Linked DNA regions of Saccharibacillus brassicae. The protein of the gene in region 1 interacts with the protein of each later gene in a pairwise test. Links are inferred from orthologs where the notes say so. Each region holds a gene or a part of one and is shown in the gene's direction. Other genes may lie near its edges. The genes, in order: FFV09_RS07210 and FFV09_RS17600.

Region 1 (10,141 bases):
GGTCGAAGGCGGAACGGTGCGCGCCGCCGCAGGGCGGATCGAGATCCGCGGCGCCGACCGGGCCGTGCTGCTGCTTGCGGCGGCGACGAACTTCGAAGCGTACGACAAGCTGCCGGAGAGCGGCGGCCGCCGGCCGGATCGCCTGTGCGAAGCATGGCTCACGGCGGCTTCGGCGCTCGGCTCGTCGGCGCTGCGCGAGCGGCATGTCCGCGACCATGCGGCGCTGTTCGGCCGCGTGGAGCTGGATCTGGGCGGCGCGGAGCGCGCGCAGCTGCCGACGGACGAGCGGCTGGACGCGTACAAGCAGGGAGCGGCCGATCCGGCGCTCGAAGCGCTGTACTTCCATTACGGCCGCTATCTGCTGATGGGCAGCTCGCGTCCCGGGACGCAGCCGGCCAACCTGCAGGGCATCTGGAACCATCAGATCGAGCCGCCGTGGAACAGCAACTACACGTCGAACATCAACGTGCAGATGAACTATTGGCCGGTCGAGTCGGTCAACCTCGGCGAATGCCACGAACCGATGCTGCGCATGATCGGGGAGCTGGCGCAGTCCGGGCGCCGCACGGCGAAGATCCATTACGGGGCGCGCGGCTGGGCGGCGCATCACAACGTGGATCTGTGGCGCATGACGACGCCTTCGGGCGGAGAAGCCAGCTGGGCATTCTGGCCGATGGGCGGCCTGTGGCTGACGTCGCATCTGTGGGAACATTATCTGTTCACGGGCGACGAGCAGTTCCTGCGGACAACCGCGTATCCCATCCTGCGCGAAGCGGCGCTGTTCGCCGTCGACTGGCTCGTGGACGGGCCGGACGGCCGTCTGACGACGGCTCCGTCGACTTCGCCGGAGAACAAGTTCATGACGGCGGACGGCGAGCCTTGCAGTACCGCTTTCGGTTCGGCGATGGACCTGACGCTTATTCGCGACGTGCTGGAGCAGGCATCGGAATCGGCTTCGATTCTGGGGCTCGATCTTTCCGGGACGGCGGAATTCGCCGCGGCGCTGGAACGCCTGCAGCCGCTGCAGGTCGGCTCCGACGGACGCCTGCTGGAATGGGGCACCGAACTGGAGGAGCACGAGCCGGGCCACCGCCACGTCTCGCATCTGTACGGCGTGTACCCGGGCCGTTCCATCAACCGGGAAGAGTCGCCGGAACTGCTGGCGGCCGCGCGGGCTTCGCTTGAAGCCCGCATCGCAAGCGGAGGCGGCCACACGGGCTGGAGCTGCGCGTGGCTGATCAATTTGTACGCCCGCCTGCTGGACGGGGACAGCGCTTATCGCTTCGTACACACGCTGCTGGCGCGCTCTACGCACCCGAACCTGTTCGACGACCACCCGCCGTTCCAGATCGACGGCAACTTCGGCGGAACGGCCGGCATCGCGGAGCTGCTGCTGCAGAGCCATCTCGGCGAGCTGCACCTACTGCCGGCGCTGCCGGAAGCGTGGGCGGACGGCTCTGTTCGCGGGCTGCGCGCGCGCGGGGGCTTCACCGTCGCGCTGGACTGGCGCGGCGGCAAGCTCCGGTCGGCCGAGATCGCGGCCGACCGTTCCGCCACGGTCCGGCTGCGCGCCGACCGTGCTTTTGAAGGCTCTTCGCCGGCTGCCGCGGGCGAAGCCGGAGCTTTTGCCGGCGAATTCGTGTTCGCCGCCGGCGAGACCCGCCGTATCGCCTTCGAGTAGGCGATACGGTCCTGCCGGCCGCTGCCTGCCGAGCGGCCGGCGCCCTGATGCTTTTCGATTCGCCCTGCAATGCGGGCCTGCCTGAACAGATCCGCCCACACTCAATTTATGGAGGAACGACACATGACTATTTTCCAATTCCCGAAAGATTTCAAATGGGGCACGGCTACGGCCGCCTACCAAATCGAAGGAGCCGCGCAGGAAGGCGGCCGCGGCCCGTCGATCTGGGATACGTTCGCCCGCACCCCGGGCCGGGTCTACAACGGCGATAACGGCGACGTCGCGTGCGACAGCTACCACCGCTACGAAGAAGACGTCGAGCTCATGAGAGAACTCGGCATCAACACGTACCGCTTCTCCATCTCCTGGTCGCGCATCATTCCGGACGGCGACGGCGAGATCAACCAGGAAGGACTGGATTACTACCACCGCTTCGTCGACAAGCTGCTGGAAGCCGGCATCGAGCCGTTCTGCACGCTGTACCACTGGGATCTGCCGCAGACGCTGCAGGATGTGGGCGGCTGGGAAAACCGCCGCAGCATCGACGCTTTCGTCAAGTTCTCCGAAGTGATGTACCGCGAGTTCAACGGCAAGATCAGATACTGGCTGACGTTCAACGAGCCGTGGTGCATCGCCTTCCTGTCGAACGTGATCGGCGTCCACGCGCCGGGCAAGCAGGATCTGCAGGCCGGCCTCGACGTGGCGCACAACCTGCTCGTCGCCCACGGCAAATCCGTGTCCAAGTTCCGCGAACTCGGCGTCGACGGCAAGATCGGCATCGCGCCGAACGTAGCCTGGGCCGTGCCGTATTCCAAGACCGAAGCCGATCAAGGCGCCGCGGACCGCAATATCCAGGTCTTCTCCGACTGGTTCCTCGACCCGATCTACAAAGGCAGCTATCCGAAGCCGCTGTACGACTGGTTCGAGCAGTCCGGCCACGTGCCGCCGATCCACGAAGGCGACATGGAAGCGATCGCGCAGCCGATCGACCATATCGGCATCAACTATTACGCGATGAGCGTCAACCGGTTCAACCCGGACGGCGGCTATTTGCAGATGGAAGAAGTCGACATGGGACTGACCAAGACCGATATCGGCTGGCCGGTCGAATCGAGAGGCCTCTATGACGTCATCCATTACCTGCAAAAATACGGCAACATCGACATCTACATTACCGAAAACGGCGCCTGCATCAACGACGACATCGTCAACGGCAAAGTCAACGATACGCGCCGCATCTCGTACCTGCAGCAGCATATCGCGCAGGTGCACCGCGTCATCGCCGACGGTATCAACCTCAAAGGCTACATGGCCTGGTCGCTCATGGACAACTTCGAGTGGGCCGAAGGCTACCGGATGCGGTTCGGTCTCGTGCACGTGGACTACCGTTCCCTGAAGCGCACGCCGAAAGAAAGCTTCTACTGGTACCAGAACCTGGTGAAGAACAACTGGATGGAGACCCGCAAAGACTAGGGCGCAGTCGCCCCGAGGCTTCCCTGTTTCGAAAAAGCGCACGGCCCGAAGACGCGGATCTCCGCGTCTTTTTGGCGTGCGGGGAAAATGGGGGAGTCGGGCCGGGCGATGGTGAGGCTGGTGATGGTGCTGGCGATAGCGGTGGCGGTGGCGATGCCGGTGGCGATACTGAGGCTGCGGGAGATGTTGGTGGTGCTGGCGATGCTGGTGGTGCTGGTGGCGGCAGCCTCGAGGCGGGTCACGGTCAGGCTAACGAATCGTCAGCACGCTATTTGCGCCCGGATTCGCTTTTTGGCGTTTTAACGAATCGTCATCACGCTATATGCTCGAAATCGGCCCTAATCGGGCGGATTGCGGCAGATAAGGATAACAGGATTCGTTGGAGGGCGGAAAAAGCCGAAAACGGGCAAATAGCGATAGGAGGATTCGTTGCGGGTTGTAGCGAGAGCAGGGTAGAGCAGGGATGAGGAGCATAGTACGAACAAGTGGAGCGCGCAGGATGGGTTCGATGTGTCGGAAAAAGGCGAATTCGCGCGGTTTCTACGCGTTTCGGCCGCAGAAATCCGGATAGGACAGAGGCTATGAGAAATGTCACAAAAGTGTCGAAGAGAGCGCCGGATAACCCTTGAACGCGCCGAATAAAGGCCGATAATAGAAAGAAGCCCCGTAGAAGGAGGAAACCGGAAGGAAAGGTGTTTAGGATCGGACCGGAAGACGTTAAAGGCTATATATCGGCCTATTATAAGGAAGAGAAAATTTAAAATTTGAAATAAAGTGAGGTGGGGGCGGAACAATAGGCGGTGATGGAAGGAAAGCGACAGGGGTTTTTTCGCGCCGGGGATTGTTAATGGGGAAAAGATTTGAGGGGAAGATCTGAGGGCAAGACTAAGATCAAGATCCGGGATTAAGATCTCATGATTAAGATCCGAGATTAAGATCAAGTGCGTTTCAAGGCTAAAGGCGCGTTAGGCACTGGGCATGAAAAGCACTTAGCCTTCGGGTAAGTGCTTTTCAAGGCGAAAGGCGCGTTAGGCACTAGGCATGAAAAGACACTTAGCCTTCGGGTAAGTGCTTTTCAAGGCCTAACATCACTAATTCCGGAGGATAGTTTGACATCTTTGTTAACAAAGTCAAAACTTTTCGAAAAAGCTGTTCATTTCTGGTATCTTTAAGTGTAGAATCAAAGTTGCGTTTTAATGTGTGAAATGCTTGTCGAATTTACTGAGCGTTCAACAAAGAGAGGGGATCCACATGGGCAAAAAACGAAGATCGCTCGTTCGCGCAGCTTTCTCGGCTGTCATGCTCGTCATGACGATGCTGCTGCTCTCGGGATGCGCGGACTATATGGTCCTCGATCCGAAGGGACCGATCGCCGCGAAGCAGTTGGACCTGATGATTATCACCGTGATCCTGTGCGCGATCATTATCGTGCCGGTGCTTATCATTACGTTCATCATTGTTTGGCGCTACCGGGCCAGCAACAAGAAGGCCGATTATAAGCCGGAATGGGCACACAGTAACCTGCTGGAGACGATCTGGTGGGGAATTCCGATTGTCATCGTTATCGTCCTCGCTATCGTTACCGTGCGTTACACGCACGAACTCGAACCGTCCAAAGCTTTGGCGTCCGAGAAAGACGAAGTCACGATCCAGGTCGTATCGCTGAACTGGAAATGGTTGTTCTTCTATCCGGAAGAAGGCATCGCGACCGTCAACACGATTACGATTCCCGAAGGTCATCCGGTACGCTTCGAGTTGACGGCGGATTCGCCGATGAACTCGTTCTGGATTCCGGAACTGGGCGGACAGATTTATGCCATGTCCGGCATGTCGATGGCGCTGCATCTGCAGGCCGACGAACCCGGCAAATATTTCGGCACGGCGGCCAACTTCACCGGCGAACACTTCGAGAACATGACGTTCGACGTTAACGCGACAAGCGAAGCGGACTACGAGAAGTTTATCGAAGAGGCGAAAAGCTCGCCGAACAAAATCACCGCCGAGTCGTACGAAGAAATGTCCAAGCCGACCGAAAGCGAAGAACCGACGCTGTACTCTTCGTTCCCGGAAGGCATTTACGAAAGCATCGTGACCAAGTACATGCACGAAGGCGCGGAACTTCACCAGCACGGAAGCGCGTCGGCCGACAAAGCGGACGGCACGGCTTCGACTGCGGACTCGGAAGAACACGGTTCTTCCTCGCACAGCGGTCACTGACATTCGGTCTTGGCCGGATAGGGTGATCTGAACATTTACTGCAACGAAAGGAGCTCCCTAATGCTCGAGAAAATCAAAGAGTTCGCATCCGAGTTTTTTGTAACGGGCGATCCGCTCATCTACGGCGCGGACGCATCCATCGTGTTGGCGACGCTCGGGATCGTATTCGTACTGACCTACTTCAAAAAATGGGGCTGGCTCTGGAAAGAATGGCTCACGACCGTCGATCACAAAAAGATCGGGATTATGTATATCCTGGCCGCGATCGTGATGCTGTTCCGCGGCGGCGTCGATGCCGTCATGATGCGGACTCAGTTGGCTTTTCCGGAATTGAACTTCCTGGAAGCCGACCACTATAACCAAATCTTTACGACGCACGGCGTCGTCATGATCTTCTTCATGGCCATGCCGCTGATGTTCGGTCTGTTTAATATCGTCGTGCCGCTGCAAATCGGCGCGCGCGACGTCGCTTTCCCTTTCCTGAACTCGCTGAGCTTCTGGCTGTTCTTCGCCGGCGCAATGCTGTTCAACCTGTCGTTCGTCATCGGCGGTTCGCCTGACGCCGGCTGGCTCGCCTATCCGCCGCTTTCCGGTTCACAGTTCAACCCGGGCGTCGGACAGAACTTCTACATCTGGGGGATACAGATCTCCGGTATCGGCTCGCTCGCGTCCGGTATCAACTTTATCGTTACGATTCTCAAAATGCGCGCTCCGGGCATGACGATGATGAAAATGCCGATGTTCACCTGGTCGGTATTCGCCGCTTCGACGACGATCATCTTCGCTTTCCCGATCCTGACGATCACGCTGCTGCTGTTGTTCATGGACCGCTTCTTCGGCGCCCATTTCTTCACGCTCGACGGCGGGGGCAACCCGATGATGTATATCAACCTCATCTGGATGTGGGGTCACCCGGAAGTGTATATCGTCGTTCTGCCGGCCTTCGGCGTATTCTCGGAGACGGTTGCGACCTTCGCGAGAAAACGGCTGTTCGGCTACGCGTCGATGGTATTCGCCATGGTTATCATCAGTATCATTTCGTTCTTCACCTGGGCTCACCACTTCTTCACAATGGGCTCCGGCGCTAACGTCAACGCGTTCTTCGCGGTCACGACGATGATCATCGCGATCCCGACCGGGGTCAAGATCTTCAACTGGCTGTTTACGATGTACAAGGGCAGGATCACCTTCCCGACCCCGATGATGTGGACGATCGCGTTCATACCGGCGTTTGTCGTCGGCGGGATGACGGGGGTCATGCTCTCGGTCGCACCGGCCGACTTCCAGTTCCACAACAGTTACTTCCTGATCGCCCACTTCCACCAAGTGCTGATCGGCGGCGTCGTATTCGGTTACTTCGCGGGCCTGTACTACTGGTGGCCGAAGATGTTCGGCTTCAAGCTGAACGAATACCTCGGCAAATGGGCATTCTGGTTCTGGAACATCGGTTTCTACGTCTGCTTTATGCCGCAGTACCTCGTCGGCCTCGACGGCATGACTCGGCGGATCAGCGTATTCAAAGACCCGGATTGGCAGGGCCTCAACGTCCTCTCGACGATGGGCGCTTACCTGATGGGTATCGCATTCCTGTTCCAGGTTGCACAGATCGGCTACAGCATCTTCCGTCACGAAAAAGATACGACGGGCGATATCTGGGATGCTCGTACGCTTGAGTTCTCGATTCCTTCCCCGGCGCCGGAATACAACTTCGCGGTCATTCCGCAGGTTCACAGCCGCGACGAGTGGTGGGAAGAGAAAGAACGCCGCGCCAGAGGCGAGAAGCCTTGGGATCTCGGACCGATCGAACCGATCCATATGCCGAAAAACTCGGCGATCGGGCCGATCATGGGCGCATTCTGGTTCGTGCTCGGATTCGGTCTCGTCTTCCACTGGCTGTGGATGGCCATTCCTGGCCTGCTCGGCGTATTCATTTGCATGTATGCTCGTTCCTTCAGCGCACACAAAGCGGAATACTACATTCCGGTTGATGAGATTGAAAGAACCGAAGCGAAGTTAAGAGGGGGCGCGGTATAATGGCACAGTCTCCGGCACACGGCACGGATCATCACCATCACGCTGCGGGTCATCATGATCCGCAGGATATCAAACTGCTCGGTTTCTGGATCTTCCTCGTAACCGACGTTATCTTGTTCGCAACGCTGTTTGCGACATTCATCGTTCTTCGCGGCGGTACGGACGGCGGTCCGACCGGCGCGGAACTGCTGGAGATCAACGGGATCATCATCTCGACGTTCCTGCTCCTCACAAGCAGCTTCACGAGCGGCGTGGCCGTTCTGGCCATGCACCAGCACAAGATCAAGCAGATGCTGATCTGGCTCGTGATTACCGGATTGCTCGGCGCAGGGTTCCTCTACCTGGAAATCAACGAGTTCCTGCACCTGATCCACGAAGGCGCGACGCTGCAAACGAGCGCGTACTGGTCGGCATTCTTCACGCTCGTCGGCACGCACGGGGTGCACGTTACCGTCGGTATCGGCTGGATGATCTCGATCATGATTCAGATCGTTCGCCGCGGTCTGACCGACGATACCAAAGGCAAAGTTACAGTATTCAGCTTGTACTGGCACTTCTTGGACGCGGTCTGGATCTTCCTGCTCTCGATCGTGTACCTGATGGAGGTGATGTAAGGTGGCGGATCACAACAACGCGCATAACAGCCACGGTGGGGATCGTCACGAGCACGGTTCGCTCAAATCCTACATCATCGGCTATATCATTTCGATCGTGCTTACGATCATCCCGCTCGTTGTCGTCCTGAACGACATGATGGGCCGTACGGCGACCATCGCGGTCATCATGGTTACGGCAACGCTCCAGTTTCTCGTTCAGCTGATCTTCTTCATGCACGTGCGTGACGGAGAGCAGCCGCGTTGGAACTTGATCACGTTGATCTTCGGGGTTCTGATCCTGCTGACGATCGTCGTCGGTTCGATCTGGATCATGGGCAACAACTCGATCGGCATGAAAATGTAGACAGCTTCAACGAAAAAGAGCCCGCTTCGGCGGGCTCTTTTTTTGTTGCGAAGAAACGCGATTGCAGACAATCAAGCAAACAATCAAGCGGGAAACGGCCGCGGCGATTTACGCGTATTCGCACGCAAAGTCGGTGAATTCGGCTTCCGCATCTTCGCCTACCGCGTACAATCCGACCACGACGCCGGTGAAGCCGCCTGCGACCTCCGACGAGAGATAGCGGGTCTGGGCGCTGCCAAGCGGGATCTCGCGGCTGTCTTCGACGAGGAAGAAATGGTAGCGTTCGTGTCCTGAGCGGATCAGCAGCCGGACGGCGCTTGCACGGCTGAGCGGAATCTCTTTTTCAATAGACTTGATGTCGCCGACGTTGAGTCGCTTGATCACGCTGAGGCTGCCGTCGGCATCGGTGCGCACAGCCAGGTCGTAGCGGTGGTTCTCGTCCATGTACAGGGTGAGGCCGGCTTCGCCTTCTCGGCCGGAGAGCCGTACTTCGCAGGCGATCGTCGCGTCGAAGTCTTTTTGCCGCAGCCCGATAAAAGTCGGCGAAGCCGCTTCGTCCAGACTGACCGCCGTGCCCCGCAGCCGCAGCACCTCTTCGCCCAGCTCGTAATTCGACGGCACCGGATGGCGCAGATAGCACCAGTCCAGACTCCAATCCGTATTGTCGAACGTATCGAGCTTCTTCTCCTGCTGGCGCACCGCCTCGGGAATCCGGTCGGTCGTGAACGACGTCAGCGTCAAGCCGTCATACCCGGCGGTGAACCAGCCGTCCGCGCCGAACGTGACCGGGGTGAGGAACACTTCGCGGCCCAGATGGTGATAGGTGAGCCAGCGCCCGATCTGCCGGAAGCCGAGATGCAGCATCCACCAATGGCCTTCGCCGTCTTGCACGAGGTCGCCGTGACCGATGCCCTGCAGCTCGTAGCCGCCCAGATTGCGGTTGGTCAGCACCGGATTGGCCGGGTACGATTCGAACGGGCCGGACAGGCTGTCGCCCCGCGCGTAGACGACCATATGGCCGTATTCCGTTCCGCCTTCGGCGGCCATCAGATAGTAGCGGCCGTCGATGTTGTACAGATGCGGACTTTCCAGATAACGTCCGCCCGTTCCCTGCCAGATCGAGCGGCTCGGCGAACGTTTGGCACCGGTCTCGATATCGAGTTCGCACTGCACCACGCCGCCGATCCCGTCGTCGTCCGTTCCGTTGCTCATGAAGAACGCCCGGCCGTTTTCAAAATACAGATCCGGATCGATGCCGCCCTGATCGACGTACACGGGTTCGGACCATTCGCCGCGGATATCGTCGGTCCAGACGTAGAAGTTCTGGCGCGTCGTATCGTTGGTCGTCGTCATGTAGAACCGGCCGGCATGATGACGAATCGTCGGAGCGAAGACGCCGCCGGAGCTGTTCACGCCGCCAAGCCGCACCTGGCTCTCCCGGGTCAGGCAGTGGCCGATTTGCGTCCAATTGATCAGATCGCGGCTCTCGAACAAGGGAACGCCGGGAAAATATTGAAACGAACTGCACACAAGGTAATACGTATCGCCGACCCGGCAGACGCTCGGATCGGGATAGAAACCTTTGATCACGGGATTGTTGTATTTCATGCTGTGCTCCTTTTTCGAATGTGGGATAAGTTGAATTCGCTTTTGCGTGAATCGATAAAGTTAGAGCAATTAAGCCAATTAAACAATATTCGAAAACGGTTCACAATATGATACAGTAAAATCGGCGCAGAAATTGGGTTGAATGAATGCCGATATGATTTCAACAAT
Region 2 (10,209 bases), 2.5 Mb from region 1 along the record:
GGCGCGCGCACTGAAGCCCGATACCGACCTGTCGTCGGTGCAGAAGCTGCTTCAGGCCACGCACGAAGCGTTCCACGTCGATCGCCTGAAAGGCTCGCCGCCGTTCGGCGGCATCGTCGATATCCGTCCGGCCGTGCAGCGCGCGCGGATCGGCGGCATGCTGAATCCGCACGAGCTGCTCGGCATCGCGACGACGCTGTACGGCTCGCGCCGCCTGCGCCGGTTCATCCAGACGCTGCACGAAGAGCATCCGGTCGAACTGCTCGACGGCCTGGCCGAGCTGATCTCCGATCAGAAAGAGCTGGAGCGCCTGATCAATTCGTGCATCGGCGATTCGGCCGAAGTATTGGATTCGGCCAGCCCGACGCTTGCGGCCGTCCGGCGCGAACTGCGCGGGGGCGAATCCCGCATCCGCGAGAAGCTGGAATCGATGATCCGTTCGTCGAGCGTCTCCAAGATGCTTCAGGACCAGCTCATCACGATTCGCGGCGACCGCTTCGTTATCCCGGTCAAGTCCGAATACCGCTCGCACTTCGGCGGCATCGTGCACGACCAATCGAGTTCCGGCGCGACGATGTTTATCGAGCCGGAAGCGATCGTGGCGATGAACAACAAGCTGCGCGAGACGAAGCTGCGCGAGACGCGCGAAGTCGAGATCATTTTGCAGAAGCTGACCGCCGCGGTCGGCGAACAGGCGGAATTGATCGCGTACGACGTCGACGTGCTGGCCCAGCTCGACTTCATTTTCGCCAAGGGCCGTCTGGCCCACCGCATGAAAGCGACCGAGCCGACCGTCAACGACCGCGGGTATTTGCGTATCCGCAAAGGGCGCCATCCGCTGATCGATCCCAAACATGTCGTGCCGCTCGACGTCGAGCTCGGCGGGGAATTTTCCAGCATTATCGTGACCGGCCCCAACACGGGCGGCAAGACGGTCACGCTCAAGACGATCGGCCTGCTCAGCCTGATGGCGATGTCCGGTCTGTTCGTACCGGCCGACGAAGGCTGCGAACTGTGCGTGTTCGACGCGATCTACGCGGACATCGGCGACGAGCAGAGCATCGAGCAGAGCCTCAGTACGTTTTCCAGCCATATGACGAACATCATTCGCATCCTGAAAGACATGACGCCGAAAAGTCTCGTCCTGCTCGATGAAGTGGGCGCGGGCACGGACCCGGCGGAAGGTTCGGCGCTTGCGATCGCCATCCTCGAATATATCCACCAGTTCAACTGCCGCATGGTCGCGACGACCCACTACAGCGAACTCAAAGCGTACGCGTACGAGCGCGACGGCGTTATCAACGCCAGCATGGAGTTCGACGTGGCGACGCTGAGCCCGACCTACCGGCTGCTTGTCGGCGTGCCGGGACGAAGCAACGCGTTCGCGATCGCCGAGCGCCTCGGCCTGCCGGGCAAAATTCTCAGCTTTGCCCGCGGCGAAGTGAAGGAAGAAGACCTGCGCGTCGAGAACATGATCAGCGCGCTGGAAGAGAACCGGATCGGAGCCGAAGCCGAGCGCGAAGAAGCCGAACGGCTGCGCCGCGAGATCGAAGAGCTGCGGACGCGGCAGGAACGCGAACTGGAGAAGCAGGAATCCCAGCGCGACGCGAGACTCGAGAAAGCCGAGAACGAAGCGCGCGACATTATCGCCAAAGCCCGCAAGGAAGCCGACGAAGTCGTGTCCGAACTGCGCCGCCTGGCGATGGAAGAAGGCGCCTCGGTCAAGGAACACAAGCTGATCGCGGCCCGCCGCCAGCTGGACGAAGCCGAACCGGCCACCCGCGTCAAAAAGAGCAAAAAGCCGTCCGGCGCCCAGGTATCGCAGAAGATCGAACCGGGCGACGAAGTGATTTTGGCGAACCTTGGCCAGCGCGGCCACGTGATCGAACTGGACGGCAAGGAAGCGATGGTCCAGCTCGGCATCATGAAGATGAAAGTGGCGCTGTCTTCGCTGGAGAAAGTGCAAAGCGCTCCGGTCACGGCGCCCAAGCAGAAGCCGGTGACGGCGGTCAAGCGCACGAAGGACGACAGCACCCGCTCCGAGCTCGATCTGCGCGGCGCGAACCTGGAAGAAGCGCTGATGGAAGCCGACCGCTTTATCGACGAAGCGTTTCTGTCGAACCTCGGCCAGGTGTATCTGATTCACGGCAAAGGCACGGGCGTGCTGCGCACCGGCATCCAGGAACATCTGCGCCGGCACAAACTGGTCAAGTCGTACCGGCTCGGCAATTATGGCGAGGGCGGCAACGGCGTCACCGTAGCCGAGCTCAAGTAACGGACAGGGCGGAGGCGGAACGCGCATGAATACGGTAATCGATGCTATGCTGGCGACTCCGATGGGAGCGGCCGTGGCCTACTTTTCGGTCGCGGTGCTGGAGTTGGTCGTTTTTCTGTCCATTTTCGAAGTCGTCACCCGCTACAAGTGCTGGGACGAGATCCGCAAAGGCAACGTGGCGGTCGCCATGGCAACCGGCGGCAAAATTTTCGGCATCTGCAACATCCTGCGCTTCTGTATCGAATCCGGCTCCAGCATCTACGAGAGCATGCTGTGGTCGCTGGTCGGGTTCGTGCTGCTGATGGTCGCTTATTTCCTGTTCGAGTTCATCACTCCGTTTTTCAAGGTGGATGAAGAGATCGGACGGGATAACCGGGCGGTCGGCTTGATCTCGATGATCTTGTCGATCTCGCTGTCGTATGTGATCGGCGTCTCGGTCTTGTAAAAAGATCCTGCAAAAAGGTCTTGTAACAAGGTTCCCACAAAAGAGTGCCGATGCGCGGATGCCGGGAGACGGCGTCCGCGGCGGCCCTTGCCGAAAATCAAAATCCCGCGTCACGCGCAAAACCCCCGCTCCTTACGGAAGCGGGGGTTTTGGCATGCCGTGGTGTGGCGCATCCGCGCGGAGCGCTTTTTGGAACGCCGGCGGTATGCTCGGATTGGCGGCGAACGGTAGCAGAACCGGTTTTTTTGGGGTAAGATGAGGTACAACAAGGTTTGCAAGGAGTACCGAACGATTTATTATCAAGTGAAATCGATCTGGAGGCATGCGTAGTGAAAGAAACGAACAAGCTCAAACTGGATATTCTCGAACTGTTGGAAGAGGACGCGCGGCGTACGCCGCAGCTGCTGTCCACCATGCTGAACGTGCCGGAGGAAGAAGTGCGCGAAGCGGTGGCCGAACTCGAAGGGGACCGCGTCATCGTCAAATACGCGACCGTCGTCAACGAGAGCAAAGTCAACGACGAGAAAGTGACCGCGCTGATCGAAGTACAGATTACGCCGGAGCGGGGCCGCGGATTCGAAGGGATCGCCGAGCGGATCTATTTGTACCCGCAGGTCAAATCGGTCTTCCTCATGTCCGGCGCCTACGACCTGCTCGTCGAAGTGGACGGCCTGAGCCTCAAGGAAGTAGCCAGCTTCGTCTCCGACAAGCTTTCGCCGATCGAATCCGTCCTGTCGACCAAAACGCATTTTATTCTCAAAAAATACAAGCAGAACGGCATCATTTTCGAGGAACACGAAGAAGACCGCCGTCTGATGATCTCGCCGTAAAGGATGCGAAATGATGATTACTAACCGGGAACTGAACGATAAAGGAAGCCTGCTTCAACCTTCCGACTCCGAACAAGGTTCGATGGAACGCTATCTGTCGCCGCTTGTGCGCGATATCAAGCCTTCGGGCATCCGCAAGTTTTTCGATCTCGTGAGCGCGAGCAAAGACATCATTACGCTCGGCGTGGGCGAACCCGATTTCGTGACGCCGTGGCATGTGCGCGAAGCGTGCGTCTATTCGCTGGAGCGCGGCTACACGCGTTACACGTCGAACGCCGGCATGATCGAGCTGCGCGAAGCGATCGCGTCTTATCTGGACAGCTCGTTCGGCACTTCGTACGATCCGGAAAAAGAAGTGCTTGTCACGGTCGGCGGCAGCGAAGCGATCGATCTGGCGCTGCGGGCGCTGATCCGTCCGGGCGACGAAGTGCTCGTGCCGGAGCCGTGCTACATCTCGTATTCGCCGATCACTTCGATCGGGGGCGGGATTCCGGTCGGCATCGAGACGTTTGCCAAAGACGGCTTCAAGCTGACGGCCGAAGCGCTCGAAGCGAGCATCACGCCGAAGTCCAAAGTGCTTATTTTGTGCTACCCGAGCAACCCGACCGGAGCGACGATGACGGCCGAAGACTGGCTGCCGATCGCCAAAGTGGTCGAAAAGCACGATCTGATCGTGATCTCCGACGAAATTTATGCCGAACTCAGCTACGGACAAGGCAAGCACGCAAGTTTCGCCGCCGCTCCGGGCATGAAAGACCGGACGATTCTCGTCAGCGGCTTCTCCAAAGCGTTCGCGATGACCGGCTGGCGGATGGGTTATGCCTGCGGACACCCGGAACTGATCTCGGCCATGCTCAAGATTCACCAGTATACGGTGATGTGCGCGCCGGTCATGGGCCAGGTTGCGGCGCTTGAAGCGCTGACGAACGGGCTGGGCGAAAAAGACAAAATGGTCGAATCGTACAACCGCCGCCGCCGGCTTGTCGTACAGGGACTGCGCGACGCGGGACTCGACTGCCACGAACCGGAAGGCGCGTTCTACGCGTTCCCGAGCATCCAGTCTACCGGATTGACGTCGGAGACGTTCGCCCAGCGCCTGCTCGTCGAAGAAAAAGTGGCCGCGGTGCCGGGCGACGTGTTCGGTCTGGGCGGCGAAGGGTTCCTGCGCTGTTCCTACGCGACTTCGGTTGCGCAGCTGAACGAAGCGATGGACCGGATCGGCCAATTCGTGTACAAAGTCAAGCGCGAAGGCGCTTAATGCAAATTGGGTTAAAATCCAAAAAAAAGAGATATTACTCCCTCTTGAATAAGTTGATTTTAATGGATACCTTCTATATAATGGGTAATCAAACCAGGTGATTTTTCAAGGGGGAATCTTTTTGTCTGCCGCTTCGTTTCATACACCGAGGCATGGACAACGTTCTGCAAGACCGCATATGCAGCACGGGGCTCACGCTTCCGGCGCCATGGCGGAACGCGAGCTTTTCCTGCAGGAAGAGATACGCATTCTGCGCGCCCAAATGGAAGAAACATTCGGCCGCGAACAGTCGTTCACCGCTGTGAACGTCGTCGAAATCAGCAGTCGGCTCGACCTCAAAATCAACGAATACATGCAGCTCGTCCGCTGACGCCGTCTTTTTCGGACTTCAAGCGCGCGGAACGATTTCTGCATTCACTCCCGAAACGATCGATCGATCGGCCCGACAAGGAAGAGCCCGCCCAGCGGAAGCTCTTCCTTTTTGCGTGGGAGCGCGGACAGGCAGGCACGGAAATGCTTGAGGCAAAAGAGTATGATATATTGGTTAAAGCACCACTTCGATTACGGGCGCGCGCGCCCAGGGAAACGTCCAAGGAGGAGTAAGAGTGAAACGGAAAAAAATGGGGATCTGGATGCTGCTGATCGCTTCGATCCTGATGCTGGCCGGATGCGGCAAAGAAGACGGCGTTCTGATCTTTATGTCGGACAAAGCTTCATCGAGCCGCGAAGGAATCGACGTCATTCAAGAAAAATTGAACGCCGACGTTCCGGATTTGAAAGCGGAGTTCAATTATTCGCCGATGTTCGATTTGCAAAAAGTGTTGGTGGAATACGCCGCGGGAGGCAATTCGATCGTCATTCTTCCCGAGGATTCGATTAAAATTTACGGCAAGGACGGCGCCCACGTCGTGCTCGACGATTACTTCGACCAGGCCGATTATCCGGACGGCGTATTCGAAAGCGGCGTGCTCAAAGACGGAGACCGCGACGCCACGCTCGAAAAGCATCTGTTCGGGATTCCGGTCAAAGACATGAAGATGTTCCAGGATGCCGGTTACACGCCCGACGGCATGCTCGCCTGCGTGCTGATCAACGCGCCCGACAAGGACGCGGCGATCAAAGTGCTGCAGAAGCTTGCCGAAGGTTAAGCCGCAGCCGCGTGACCGACGCAAGACGACATCACCGGCAGACAGCCGAAGGGAGGACGCGACCATGCGCATTTATACGAAGACCGGAGACGAAGGACAGACGTCCGTAATTGGGGGACGGGTACGCAAAGACGATGCGCGGGTAGAAGCCTACGGCACAATCGACGAGCTGAACAGCTTCGTCGGCCAGGCGGCGGCGCTGCTGCACGACGACCGGTTCAAAGATCTGCGCGAACAGCTGGCCGTCGTCGGCCAGGAACTGTTCGACTGCGGTTCCGACCTGGCGTATACGCCCGCGAAGCAGCAGCCTTACAAGACGCATCCGGCGATGACGGAGCGTCTGGAGACGTGGATCGACAAGCTTGAAGCGAACAATCCGCCGCTCGAACGCTTTATTCTGCCGGGCGGAAGTCCGCCGGCCGCTCTGCTGCACGTCTGCCGCACCGTATGCAGACGTGCGGAGCGCCGCGCCGTTACGCTGTCCGACGAAGCGGAAGTCAATCCGGAAGTGCTCAAGTACCTCAACCGGCTGTCGGATTACTTTTTCAGCGCCGCGCGTGCTGCCAATCTCAAGCTGCGGGTCGACGACGTGGAGTACGTGCGCGGCGCCCGGGTCTTTTCCGGCGGCGAAGAACCGGATCGTCAAACTGAACAAAAGCAGGGTGAATGAAGATCGAACCGACAACAAACAGCCCAACACCCAAACAACCGATACCCAAACGAACGATACAACACGAACAGGTAGAGAATAGGTCGCAGGGCCGTGAATTTCCGCAGGAAAAAGGCATCGAACCGGAACTCGGCTATTACGATCCGATCGTGTACGTCGTGACCGAACGGGAGAACGGCTGGACGCTCAAGACGCTGCTGCACAACCGGCTCGGCGTCTCGCGCAAGCTGACTTCCCGGCTCAAAATGACCGAACGCGGCATTACGCTGAACGGCGAAAGGGTCTATATCAGCGTCCATGTCCGGGCCGGCGATCTCGTCGAGCTGCGGATGGAACGCGAAATATCGGACGATATTTTGCCGGAAGAGATGCCGCTCGATATTCTGTACGAAGACCGCGATCTGCTGATCGTGAACAAAGCGGCCGGCGTCATCGTCCATCCGACGCAGGGCCATTACACCGGCACGCTGGCCAACGGCGTCGTATGGCATTGGCGGGATCGCGGCGAACAGGTGCGGTTTCGCCCGGTGCACCGGCTGGACCGCGAGACGTCCGGCGTGCTGGCTATCGCCAAAAATCCGTACGTGCACCAGCATATTTCCGAGCAGATGATCGCCGGTACCGTCGACAAGACGTACCGCGCGATCGTGCACGGCTGCCCGCAGCCGGAATCGGGCCGGATCGAAGGTCCGATCGACCGCGATCCGGAGAATCCGCATGTGCGGATCGTGACGCCGGGCGGCTACGCGGCGGCTACCCGCTACCGCACGCTGGAACGGTATGACGCGCAGCGCGCTTCGCTGGTCGAGCTGGAGCTCGAAAGCGGGCGCACGCATCAGATCCGCGTCCATATGACGCATGCCGGCTGTCCGCTTATCGGAGATACTATGTATAAATATACATCCGCTGATCCGCTGAGCGAGCCGCAGCTGCTGCAGGCGCAGCTTCTCGATACGTGGATCGACCGTCAGGCGCTGCACGCGTTCCGGCTGTCTTTCGTTCATCCGGGCACGCGGGAGCGGATGACGTTCGAAGCTCCTTTTCCGCCGGATCTGGAAGAGTTGGAACGCCGATTGAACAGCGGGCAGTCCGCGGAGACGGATGCCCAGTCACTCAAGAAAGAGATGTGAATCGTACCGATGACTTCGCTTAAAGTGTATCATTACGCCAAATGCAGCACATGCCGCAATGCGATCAAATGGCTGCAAAACGAAGGGCGGGAGCTGGAACTGATTCCGATCAACGAACAGCCGCCGTCCAAGTCCGAAATGCTCGACCTGATCGCACGCAGCGGCCTGGATTCCAAAAAGTTTTTTAACGTAAGCGGGGAAGTGTACAAATCGCTTGGACTCAAAGACAAGCTGGCCGACCTTGGCGAAGAAGAACGCGCCGAGCTGCTGGCTTCGAACGGCATGCTGATCAAGCGTCCGGTCGTCACCGACGGCGAAAGCGTGACAGTCGGCTTCAAGCCGGAGCTGTACGCACAAAGCTGGAGCCAAAAGGAGGAGCAGGCATGAGCGAACACGGTGGCATCGAAAGCCTTCCGCAAAACGTCCTCGCGCGCAAGCCGACGCTGATGCTGGTCGACGGCATGGCGCTGCTGTTCCGCGCGTACTACGCGACGGCGCTCAAAGGGTATATCCGCCGCACCGAAGCGGGCGTACCGACGAACGGCATCTACGGATTCGTCCGCTATATGTGGGACGCGATCCGGCAGTTCGACCCGACGCACGTCGCCTGCTGCTGGGATATGGGCGGCCGCACGTTCCGCACCGAGCAGTTCGAATCGTACAAAGGCAACCGCTCCGCCGCGCCCGACGATCTTATTCCGCAGTTCGATCTCGTCAAGGATGTCGTCGCGGCGATGGACATTCCGAATATCGGCATGCCGGGCTACGAAGCGGACGATTGTATCGGCACGATCGCCAAGCGCTGCGCGCGCGAGCAGAACATGGACGTCCAGATTTTGTCGGGCGATAACGACATGCTGCAGCTGACCGAAGACCGGATCAAAGTCATTATTATGAAAAAAGGCTATGGCAACTATCAAGTGTACACGCCGGAATTCCTGATGGAAGAAAAAGGGCTCAAGCCTTCGCAGATCATCGACATGAAAGGCCTCATGGGCGACGCCAGCGACAATTATCCGGGCGTCAAAGGCATCGGCGAAAAAACGGCGATCAAGCTTGTCCAGGAATTCGACGATATCGACGGCATCCTCGCCAATCTGGACAAACTGACGAAGTCTGTCCGCGCCAAGATCGAGAACGATCTCGATATGCTGCACATGTCCCGTTCCCTCGCCGAGATCCACTGCGAAGTGCCGGTCGAATGCCCGATCGATCTGTGCGAATTCCGGATCGACGACGCGAAAGTGTCGGCGAAGTTCGCGGAGCTTGAGATAAGCAGTCTGGGCAAGATGATGGGGACGGACGTATTTGGGTGAGGGGGTTGGAGAGGCGGCTGAGGTTGGGGAAGCTGGGAGCGCTGTTTGTGCTGGAGGCGCTGTTTGCGTTGGAGGCGCTCCGGGTGGAAGAAGCTTCGATCGCCGCTAAAATCCGATTCCCCCTGATTGAAGAAAAAGCAGCTTGGGGAAGGGAATCGGATTTTAGATGCGAACGCTGTCGCTTCTCAGCCTTTCTTCCACCCTTCGCTGCTGCTGCGCTCGCCGGGGACAGCCTCTCTCCTTTTTTGGGGGAGGGGAAGGGCGAGTTCAAGGGCTGAGTTCAAAGGCGAGTTCAAGGACTGAGTTCAAAGGCGAGTTCAAGAGCGAGTTCAAGGGCTGAGGGGTTTGGAGAGGCGGTCTTGATGGTTGGGAACCCGGCTCTCCGGATGGAGGGGCGGGTTTGTTTGGCGTAGGGATGGGGGAGGACGCGTTTCGCAGCAGCGCGCCTCTTCGTCCCACTGTCCAACTTTCCCGACCATCAGGCAGGAAAAAGCGGCCTTCGTCGCCAAATAGAACAAGCAGCCAACAAAAGAAGCGGCCGCGCAAAAAGGTTCGGGAGGATATCGTTCATGGGGAAAAGCAAGAAGTGGGGCATGCTGCTGTTGGCCGGGGTGCTGACCGTATCGGGCATATTTGGCGCTGCGGGGGAAAACCAAACGGAAGCGGCGGCGGCGATCCAGGCGGGCGTGCGGAAGGTGTCGGTCGCGGGGCGGACGTACGCTGTGCAGACCGTGAGTATTCCGAAAGGCACCAAAGCCGCGCTCGGGCTGGCGCAGGGCCGGGTCGGGCAGACGCAGAGTTTCGCTTCGATCGTCAAGCAGAGCCGGGCGACGGCGGCGATCAACGGTGCGTTTTTCAACGCTTACGGAGGTCCGGCCGATCCTTATGGCACGCTGATCGCCCAGGGGAAGATCGTGCATACCGGTTATTACGGAACGAGCATCGGGTTCAAACAAGACGGAACGGTGCTGATGGATTCGCTGCGCGTCGGCATCCGGGGCACCGTGACGGGCAGACCGGACAAAGCGGGCAAAAGCCGAACGCTTGGGTGGTACGCGACTTTCGTCAACCGTACGCCGGATACGGGCCAAAACGTGGTGCTTATGTATAATTCGGCCCGGGGGACGAACGTGGGCT

Evidence for each region.
Region 2: the proteins of FFV09_RS07210 (region 1) and FFV09_RS17600 interact in binary tests that used the Escherichia coli proteins (3 or more experiments, as listed by UniProt). The link is inferred for Saccharibacillus brassicae from one-to-one orthologs.

The regions. Positions count from the first base shown.
Region 1 is NZ_CP041217.1:1,722,940-1,733,080, reverse strand. The notes cover bases 5,027-7,918. They hold FFV09_RS07210 (cbb3-type cytochrome c oxidase subunit I), read left to right. Parts: upstream 5,027-5,431; coding sequence 5,432-7,405; downstream 7,406-7,918. Other genes in these bases: FFV09_RS07205 (cytochrome (ubi)quinol oxidase subunit III), read left to right, coding at 7,405-7,918; cyoA (ubiquinol oxidase subunit II), read left to right, coding at 5,027-5,371. Also shown: FFV09_RS07230 (glycoside hydrolase family 95 protein), read left to right, coding at 1-1,681; FFV09_RS07225 (GH1 family beta-glucosidase), read left to right, coding at 1,805-3,154; FFV09_RS07220 (hypothetical protein), read left to right, coding at 3,263-3,457; more of cyoA, read left to right, coding at 4,406-5,026; more of FFV09_RS07205, read left to right, coding at 7,919-8,019; cyoD (cytochrome o ubiquinol oxidase subunit IV), read left to right, coding at 8,021-8,365; FFV09_RS07195 (glycoside hydrolase family 43 protein), read right to left, coding at 8,474-9,973. UniProt on the Escherichia coli protein: Cytochrome bo(3) ubiquinol oxidase is the terminal enzyme in the aerobic respiratory chain of E.coli that predominates when cells are grown at high aeration.
Region 2 is NZ_CP041217.1:4,242,563-4,252,771, forward strand. The notes cover bases 2,761-5,720. They hold FFV09_RS17600 (aminotransferase class I/II-fold pyridoxal phosphate-dependent enzyme), read left to right. Parts: upstream 2,761-3,632; coding sequence 3,633-4,808; downstream 4,809-5,720. Other genes in these bases: FFV09_RS17595 (Lrp/AsnC family transcriptional regulator), read left to right, coding at 3,050-3,550; FFV09_RS17605 (aspartyl-phosphate phosphatase Spo0E family protein), read left to right, coding at 4,987-5,178; FFV09_RS17610 (hypothetical protein), read left to right, coding at 5,414-5,720. In the rest of the region: FFV09_RS17585 (endonuclease MutS2), read left to right, coding at 1-2,275; FFV09_RS17590 (DUF350 domain-containing protein), read left to right, coding at 2,301-2,720; more of FFV09_RS17610, read left to right, coding at 5,721-5,956; FFV09_RS17615 (cob(I)yrinic acid a,c-diamide adenosyltransferase), read left to right, coding at 6,021-6,626; FFV09_RS17620 (RluA family pseudouridine synthase), read left to right, coding at 6,623-7,756; FFV09_RS17625 (arsenate reductase family protein), read left to right, coding at 7,766-8,143; FFV09_RS17630 (5'-3' exonuclease), read left to right, coding at 8,140-9,072; FFV09_RS17635 (hypothetical protein), read left to right, coding at 9,096-9,350; FFV09_RS17640 (phosphodiester glycosidase family protein), read left to right, coding at 9,642-10,209. UniProt on the Escherichia coli protein: Shows aminotransferase activity with methionine and histidine as substrates, and to a lesser extent also with phenylalanine.